2 regions of the Carnobacterium sp. 1290_CSPC genome follow, and region 1 is predicted to be linked to the other one. Evidence: predicted binding sites of a transcription regulator. Region 1 holds the regulator's gene; the other holds the start of a gene.
What was found. The regulator Rex, encoded in region 1, represses fermentation and respiration genes when NADH is low (regulators of the CRP and FNR family bind a similar motif). The targets are predictions, from matches to a motif close to TTGTGAANTANTTCACAA.

Region 1 (4,441 bases):
TTAGCAGAACCTAATTGATCAATTGTCGTATCTTTTAATTCAAGTCCTAAATCTTCAGTAATTACTTGACCACCTGTTAGGATAGATAAATCTTCTAACATTGCTTTACGACGGTCACCAAAGGCTGGCGCTTTTACCCCAACGACGTTGAAAGTACCACGGATTTTATTCAACACTAATGTAGGTAATGCTTCACCATCAATATCATCAGCTACTAATAATAATGCACGACCTTCTTGAACAACTTGTTCTAGAACTGGCAAGATGTCTTGGATATTAGAAATCTTTTTATCTGTTAATAAAATATAAGGATTTTCTAAAACGGCTTCCATCTTGTCATTGTCAGTTACCATATATTGAGATAGGTAACCACGGTCAAATTGCATACCTTCAACAACATCTAGAGAGGTATCAATTGATTGAGATTCTTCAATAGTGATGACGCCATCTTGGCCAACTTTTTCCATTGCTTCTGCAATTAAGTCACCAACTTCGCTGTCGCCTGATGAAATTGACGCAACGTTAGCGATTGCGCCTTTAGAATCTACAGGAACTGAAATTTCAGATAAACGATCTGAAGCTACGCGAATTGCTTTGTCAATCCCGCGACGAACACCCACTGGGTTAGCACCAGCAGTAACGTTTTTCATACCTTCAGTTACAATTGCTTGAGTTAGAACAGTGGCAGTTGTTGTACCGTCACCAGCGATATCATTTGTTTTTGAAGCTACTTCAGCAACTAGTTTTGCACCCATATCTTCAAATTTATCTTCTAATTCAATTTCTTTAGCGATGGTTACACCATCGTTAGTGATTAGCGGCGAACCATAACTTTGGTCTAAAACAACATTACGACCTTTTGGTCCTAAAGTTACTTTCACCGTATCAGCTAATATATCAATCCCACGAACCATTGATTGACGTGCATCTTCTGAAAATTTAATATCTTTTGCCATTTATTCATTCACCTCATAAAATTTCATACTGTTATTAATCTGTAAATATTGATAAATTGACTAATCTACAATTGCGATAATATCGCTTTCTTTAATAATTAATAATTCTTGACCATCATATTCAAATGTTGAACCTGCATATTTTTCAAATAGAACGCGGTCGCCTTCTTTCAATTGTGATGTGAAATCTTCCGTATTCTCAGCAACTGCTTCAACAACACCTACTTGTTGTTTCTCTTTGGCAGCTGACGGTAATACGATACCTGAAACTGTTTGCTCTTTAGCCTCTTCAACTCTCACAACTGCGCGTCCGTTTAATGGTTTAATCATTTACATGTCCCTCCATTTATATAAAATATCTGTCAAACCCAAGCTAAATTACTTGGTTATTTTAGAGATTAGCACTCTCTATGTTTGACTGCTAACCTCTACATTTCTTATCTTAAAACAATCAAATATGAATTGCAAGAGAAAGATTGACTTTTTTTGACCTATTTTTCTTTATAAGTCGAAAACCTTGATTTTATGCGGAATTTAAGTTATTTTTAGTAGTTGAAGAATGTGGTAAATTTTGATAAAAGTCAAAATATGTTATATAAGAGAGGAATGTCAGTTTTTTTATGTTAAAAGGACCAGTAATATTTTTATTACTATTCAAACTAGTATTTATTTTCCTAGCCGTTACCTTCGCCATCGGCAGTGTGGAAGGTTCTGGATGGAATTGGACAGTATACTTAGCACTAGCTGTTGCAGCGTATGAAATAGTTGACTTGTTAAAGACGCTAAACGTACTACGCCAATTTAATTCGAAATCATAATCTTTTTATTTATTGTAATTTAGTAAAAATTGCAAACAATTTAAGATTTCATATGTGAAATTCAACAAACTTCCCCTGCAATTAAGGTAAAAAAAGGCCGAGACTAAAGATCTCGGCTTATTCGCTTGCTAGCATATAGCTAGCACATATATTATGAATTTGTTGAGATGAAGTAGATTAAGGTTTGCAGTTCGTTCGTGAAGTCTACATCTTGCACCCGGATACTATCCGGTACATCTAATCTCACTGGCGTAAAGTTCAAGATGCCTTTGATACCTGCTTGTTCTAACGATGGTATCATATCTTGAGCAACTGCTTCAGGTACCGAGAGGATGACCACTTCTATATCCATTAATTTTAATTGTTGCGTCAAATCCTTCATATCATAAACAGGCACACCATTGTGGACCGTACCAATGATATCCTGATTGATATCAAAAGCAGCACCAATTCGTATGTTGTTTGACTTTTTAAAGTTATAGTTCAATAAGGCATTACCAAGATTACCTACACCAACTAATGCAACTGTTGTTAAACGATCTTGGCTTAGTGTCTTACCAAAGAAGTCTAATAAAGCATCAATATCATAGCCATACCCTCGTTTACCTAAGGCACCAAAGTATGAAAAGTCACGTCTAATCGTTGCACTTTCAACTTTCACTGCTTCACTTAATTCTGTAGAAGAAACACGTGTTTTCCCCATATTTTTAAATACACGTAGGTAACGGTGGTAGAGCGGTAATCTTTTGGCGGTTGCTTTGGGTATTTTACGCATGTTCAGTCCTCTTTCTAGTTTAGAAAATAATTTCTTAAACAGTATAACAAGTTTGTGAAAATAACACAAGGGTGTTTCATTCGTGATTTTTAGTATATGTTAAATAATGCAATTTTTTATAAAATGTTTCCAGTGATTACTCAAATTTTTTTGTGGTAAAATAATAAGACTATCTAATGAAAGGATCATGCCTACTATGATCATATTACAAGGTTCAAATCTAGCTAGACGCTATGGCGTAGAAGTTATTTTTGAAAACGTACAACTGACAATCCAACACAACAGTCGCATCGCGCTAGTTGGCCGTAATGGTGCCGGTAAGTCAACATTATTAAAAATGTTGGCCAACATTCAAGCACCTGATGACGGTCAAGTTTCCTTAACTAAAGGAACAACCATCGCCTATATGGACCAACACACAGCCGTCTCTGGTGATCGAACAATTTATGAAGAAATGGTTTCCGTATTTGAACCTGTAATCAAATTAATAAAGGAATCAGAAACCGCTGCGCTTGCCTTAGCAGATGAAGAACTTATGCAAGATACAGAGGCATATGAAGTTGCGCTCAATCGCTATGACAAACTTCAAGAAGACTTGATTCGCTTTAATGCGTACGGATACGAATCTGAAATCCGCATGGTATTACACGGTTTCCAATTTTTTGACGAAGACTATAGCCGTAAGATTTCAACACTTTCTGGAGGTCAACGAACGCGTCTTGCTTTAGCGAAAATCCTACTCGAGAAGAAAGATTTACTCATTCTAGATGAGCCAACTAACCACCTAGATATCGAGACTTTGACTTGGCTTGAAAACTATCTACCAAAGTATCCTGGTGCCTTATTAATCGTATCCCATGACCGGTATTTTTTAGATGCCGTTACCAATGAGACTTATGAAATGGCGCACCAAGGTATCCATTATTATAAAGGGAATTATTCATTCTACTTGAAAGAACGGGCACAGCGTCTCACCATGCAAATGAAAGCTTACGAAAAGCAGCAAGAAGAGATCGCCAAATTAGAAGACTATGTAGCACGTAATATTGTGCGCGCCTCAACGACAAAAATGGCACAGTCACGTCGTAAGCAATTAGAGAAAATGACCAAAATTGAAAAGCCATTAAACGATGAAAAAACCGCACGCATTCAGTTCTCCGTTGCTGAAAGTTCTGGGAATGATGTTTTACAAACCAATAAATTAGCCGTCGGGTATAGTCCAGATAAAGTTTTGGCTGAACCTATCTCATTCCAGCTACGCAAACAGGAAGCAATTGCAATTGTTGGACCAAATGGTGTAGGTAAATCAACCTTACTCAAAACAATTATTAAACAAATTCCAGCTATACGCGGCACTATCGAATATGGCGCTCACTTACAAATTGGGTACTATGACCAAGAATTAGGCAATTTAAATTCAAAAAAAGATGTACTTCACGAGTTATGGGACGAACATCCATCCATGATGGAACGAGATGTTCGCACTATTCTTGGCTCCTTCTTATTTACTGGAAATGATGTGACCAAGTCTGTAGCAACACTTTCTGGTGGGGAAAAAGCCCGACTTGAATTGGCGAAACTCGCTTTGGAACATGATAATTTCCTGATTCTCGATGAACCAACCAACCATTTGGATATTGATTCTAAAGAAGTATTAGAGAATGCCTTGATCGAATATGATGGTACCCTATTATTTGTCAGCCATGATAGGTACTTCATCAACCGGATTGCTACCTCTGTTTTAGAAATTAATCCTGATGGTTCCACGCTTTATCTTGGTGACTATGATTATTATGTGGCTAAAAAAGCGTCAGAAGAAGAACGTCTTGCTTTACTAGCAGCTGAAAGCAACGATGAAAAGGTAGAAAAAACAACTACTCAACCCACCTCCG
Region 2 (4,441 bases), on a different contig from region 1:
ACTGAATCAAGGTCGACTATACCGGATGCGTTGGTGATTTGTGGTAGATCTAACTCTTCAGCAATTAGTGGGCCAACTTGTCCCGTATCCGCATCAATTGCCTTTAAACCTGTCAAAATAAGATCCACGTTCCCAATCTTGCGTACAGCTTGAGCTAGGGTATAAGCAGTTGCTAAGGTATCTGACCCAGCAAAGGCACGTGAAGATAGTAGATAAGCCTCGTCACAACCCATGGCTAGGGCTTCATGCAAGCTCAATTTAAAAGAATCAGGGCCCATGCTGACAACAGATACTGTACCACCAAATTTTTCTTTTAACTGAACAGCAGTCTCAATGGCATGTTCATCAAAGGGGTTAATACGGCCGCGAACACCACTCCGAATAAGGTTATTCGTTTCTGGGTCAATTTTAACGTGGTTACTGATAGGGATTTCTTTTATAAACACGACGATTTTCATAGCATAAATTCCTCTCTAGATTCAAATAAGACTGAATTTGCGATGTCTAATTGGAGTTTTTCATATGCACCTTCAGCATATTGCAAGGCCTTAGCGTCACGCCATAAGTGCTCAACTGGATATTCTTTAGAGTAACCATAAGCCCCAAAAATCTGCATAGCGTGGTTAGCCGCTTGCAAGGCTTGATCTGAGCCAAATAATTTAGCGGTTGTTGTCTCCATCTTATGGTCAACTTCTTGATCTCTTAACCAGGCAGCTTGGTAGATGATTAGTTTTGTTGCATGTAAGCCCATGGCAATATCAGAGATTCTAAATTTAATCCCATCAAGGTGAGACATCTTACCGCCAAATAGTTCACGCTCTTGAATATAGTTGATAGAAGCTTTCAAGGCGGCATCTTGAATACCAGCCGCTAGTGCACCCATTAAAAACCGGGCTGTATGGTGGGCATTGTGTCCAATTTCCATCCCTTGATCAATAGCACCTAAGCGGTCAATATCCGGTACAAGGGCATCTGACAAGTAAATATCACCGACTGGACATCCGCGCATCCCCACAAAGTCTTCAACACGACCGTTTTCAAAACCAGGATTTTGATTATCTAAGATAAAGACAGTCCGGCTATGTTCGGTATCTTTTTCAGGACTGGTAATGGCTAAAATAAGGTACATAGATGCGGCTTTGACACCGTTGGTTAAGAAAGCCTTATTCCCGTTCAATAACCAACCATCTGGAGTCTGAACAGCTGTTGTTTGTTGGGTAGAAGCATCAGACCCACTAGCTGGCTCAGTCTGTCCAAAGGTAAATAACTCCCGATTAGCCCTAGGTAACCAACGGGCCTTGATTTCTTCACTACCATAAATGACAAGCTGGTCGATTGCTTTCCAGTGGGCTTCAAGGGTAAAGGCAACACCGGGGTTAACTTTTGCTAGTTCAGCAATCACCATAGTCTGGGTTACAAAGTCGTAGCCAGCGCCACCATAAGCCTCAGGGACAGCAATCCCTACAATCCCAACATCCGCCATTTTATCCGTTAGGTCTTGTTGGTAGCCTTCCTTTTCAATCTCTTCGTATCTTGGGGCAATTTCTTTTTCCGCAAACTTTTGAATCATCTTACGGAGTAGTTCTTGTTCATCAGTGAATTTAAAATCCATGTATTTTCACCACTTTCAGTATATTGTGTACTATTTCACCACCCAAGTATACGCTAGTCAGATTGTCGTTTTCCTTGACTAATATCAAACTTTTGACGAAAAAAGATTAAAATTAAAGTGCTTACATAGGTTTGTAGGACCTCAAATATATCTTATAAGTTTAAGTGAAGAGCGTCACAAAAAACATCTTACTTAACAATCGCCTAAATCGCTAAGTAAGATGTCTCTTAAAATATAAAAAAGTATGATACGACGACAAATAGAATGGAAAATAAGGTACCGATTAAATAGTATTCGGCGAATCCTTGGTTCTCCTCAATCAGTTTAAAGCGGGCAATAGACTTCGCAGTATAGATTAAGCCGATGGAAGATAGGGCATTTAATGACAGGAATATAGCTGATAAAATTCGTTCTAAATTCCCAATCATAGCGCCTGCACCAGGAACAGTGACTATTTCAGTTTGGTCAACTGTATCGTCGGTGTAATTTTGATATTGATTGAAAAGCACTTTAAAGGTAACGTTCGCGGGTTTGGTTATTAATACCGTCAGTAAGGTCCATTTCAAGACCAATGTAGGTATGGATACGGAGACGTCACCGGATGCCGGGAAAACAACCTGACTTAAGACGACAATCAATGAAATATGTAGCAATTGATCAATCAGATAAATATAAGGAATCGGTTCTGCCTGGAATATCCACTTCCGCTGTACGGTCACCTTCAGTAAATCAATGATGATATGTCCTAGCCATACAGCTGAAAATAAGAGAATCATATTCGACTGCCAAGTGAGTAACCATGATATAAACAAAAGTAATCCATGGATAGCTAGGTGTTTAGCAAGAGCGGCGTGACTCTTTCTCTTGGCTTCTGACAGTTTCTCACTTTGAAAATGGTAATCACCTAGAAAGTGGGCAATTAATAATACGAGTGTGATGGCATTATGAATCAGTATCATCGACCTCCTGAATGAAACGTGCCAGCTGTTCTTTTCCAGCTAGATAGATTTTAATATTGGCTGAATTTAGTCGTTTACTTAAAGCTGAGGGTGATAATTCTAATTTTTTAGCAAGTGCTTTTTGATTAAATGATTGCTGGTAAATCCCCGTCTCTAAAAGTCCATTGAAGACATATAGCTGGGTTTTAGTCCAACTTGACCGGATAGTATCCGTCAGTAAGAGCAGGGTATTGATGGTGTCATCTTTTCCCTCTAGACCAGTAAAGACTTGACGTAAATTACCGCTGTAATCGTGTTGCTTGACTGATTCAATGGCGCTTCTAGCGTGCCAGTATGCAGGGCCATCTGCGCCTATACTGACTTCAGGATCAATCTCTGTGGCTATTGACCCGTAACCAATCCCAAAGCGAATGGGGTGGGGAATGAGTCGTTGGATGTCATCTATCATTTGAAACACTTGGTGATGAGGTTTAATCAGCACTTGAAATTCATCACCTAAGGTTATCGTTAATTTTGAAGCGATGATGTCACCGTAGTTTTGGTTAATTGTAGCAAAACTTTCTAATAAGTTTTCTTGTAAGTTTTCTCGGTCAGCTGATTTTTTTGAATCAATTAAGTCACCGATAATCGCTATATAGTTTTTAGACATGAGGCACCTCCTTGATATCCATTATAACGGAAATTATATTTAATTGCCAATATTACGGAAACTAAGTGATTAAAATATCCGTTATTTAGGAAATTTATAAAAATTGTCTTTATTTCCGCCATACTTCACAATGTATGCACTACATCACATCTGTTCGGTAATTAATGTGTTTCAATTTTAGACCAATAGTGACCGATATTCGATTATTTACTATAAAATCCTGAGTGCTATACTACGAAACAAGCTATTAGAGACCTATTGCTAACAAACTAAAGTAGGTCTTGATAAATGATTGGAGGAATATGTATGTTTAAAAAACCTAATTTATTGGTACAGATACTCATAGTTGCCATTTTAGGTATCGCCGTTGGGTACTTTTTCCCAGGCATCAGTAGTCATTTTGGTATGCTGGGAGATCTCTTTATGAACCTCATCCAAATGCTCGTCGTGCCACTCGTTTTTCCATTAATTGTCTTATCAGTGGTAGAAATCGGTGGTGGGAATCAACTAGGGAAGGTCATCTTTAAGGCCATTGGCTACTTTTTCCTCGTAACCACCTTTTTGATCGGCTTGACCTTGGTATTTGGTAGACTAGTGAATGTTGGCGGTGATGTAGCACTTGGTGAAATCTCTACCGAATCACTTGATGGGATTGCGACTGGGATTAACTTACAAGATTTTGTCTTAAGTATTATTCCAAGCAATATCTTTCAAACTTTAGCTGATGGTAGCTTATTGCCAATCATTTTCTTTGCTATTTTCCTCGGTATAGGCCTAATCGCAATTGGTGATGAAGCAAAGCCAGTTATCGCTTTCTTTAATTCTTGGAAAAAGGCCATCTTCAAAATGGTTGACTATGCCATTCAATTTGCTCCAATCGGGGTTTTCGGATTCCTAGCCTATGACGTTGCAACTTATGGAATTTCAGGTATTTCTTCTGTATTTAGTTTCCTATTCTGGCTATACATCGCATACCTAACAGCCGCCTTAGTAATTTATCCCATCATTGCGTACAGTTTTGGCGTATCCTATATTTCATTGTTTAAATCCATCTCTGACTTGAGCTTTATCGCCTTTATTACAGGCGGTTCAAGTGTTGTATTACCTTCACTTATCGAACGTTTAGAAGAAAATAAAGTCCCAAAAGTGATCTCATCTGGCGTAACGTGCCTAGGCTACACACTAAATCTAGGTGGTGCAGCTATCTATGTATCTTTGGCT

Region 2: a site for Rex is predicted at 1,636-1,653, ahead of AC973_RS03400 (acyl-CoA dehydrogenase family protein). Genes of this name have one in related genera too.

What each region holds. Positions count from the first base shown of each region.
Region 1 covers NZ_JVVG01000076.1:63,233-67,673, forward strand. The annotation lists gene groL (chaperonin GroEL) at 1-956, opposite strand, end outside; gene AC973_RS07095 (co-chaperone GroES) at 1,017-1,286, opposite strand; gene AC973_RS07105 (redox-sensing transcriptional repressor Rex) at 1,926-2,549, opposite strand; gene AC973_RS07110 (ABC-F family ATP-binding cassette domain-containing protein) at 2,746-4,441, shown strand, end outside.
Region 2 covers NZ_JVVG01000048.1:33,679-38,119, forward strand. The annotation lists gene AC973_RS03395 (electron transfer flavoprotein subunit beta/FixA family protein) at 1-458, opposite strand, end outside; gene AC973_RS03400 (acyl-CoA dehydrogenase family protein) at 455-1,612, opposite strand; gene AC973_RS03405 (DUF3307 domain-containing protein) at 1,840-2,571, opposite strand; gene AC973_RS03410 (SatD family protein) at 2,555-3,220, opposite strand; gene AC973_RS03415 (dicarboxylate/amino acid:cation symporter) at 3,527-4,441, shown strand, end outside.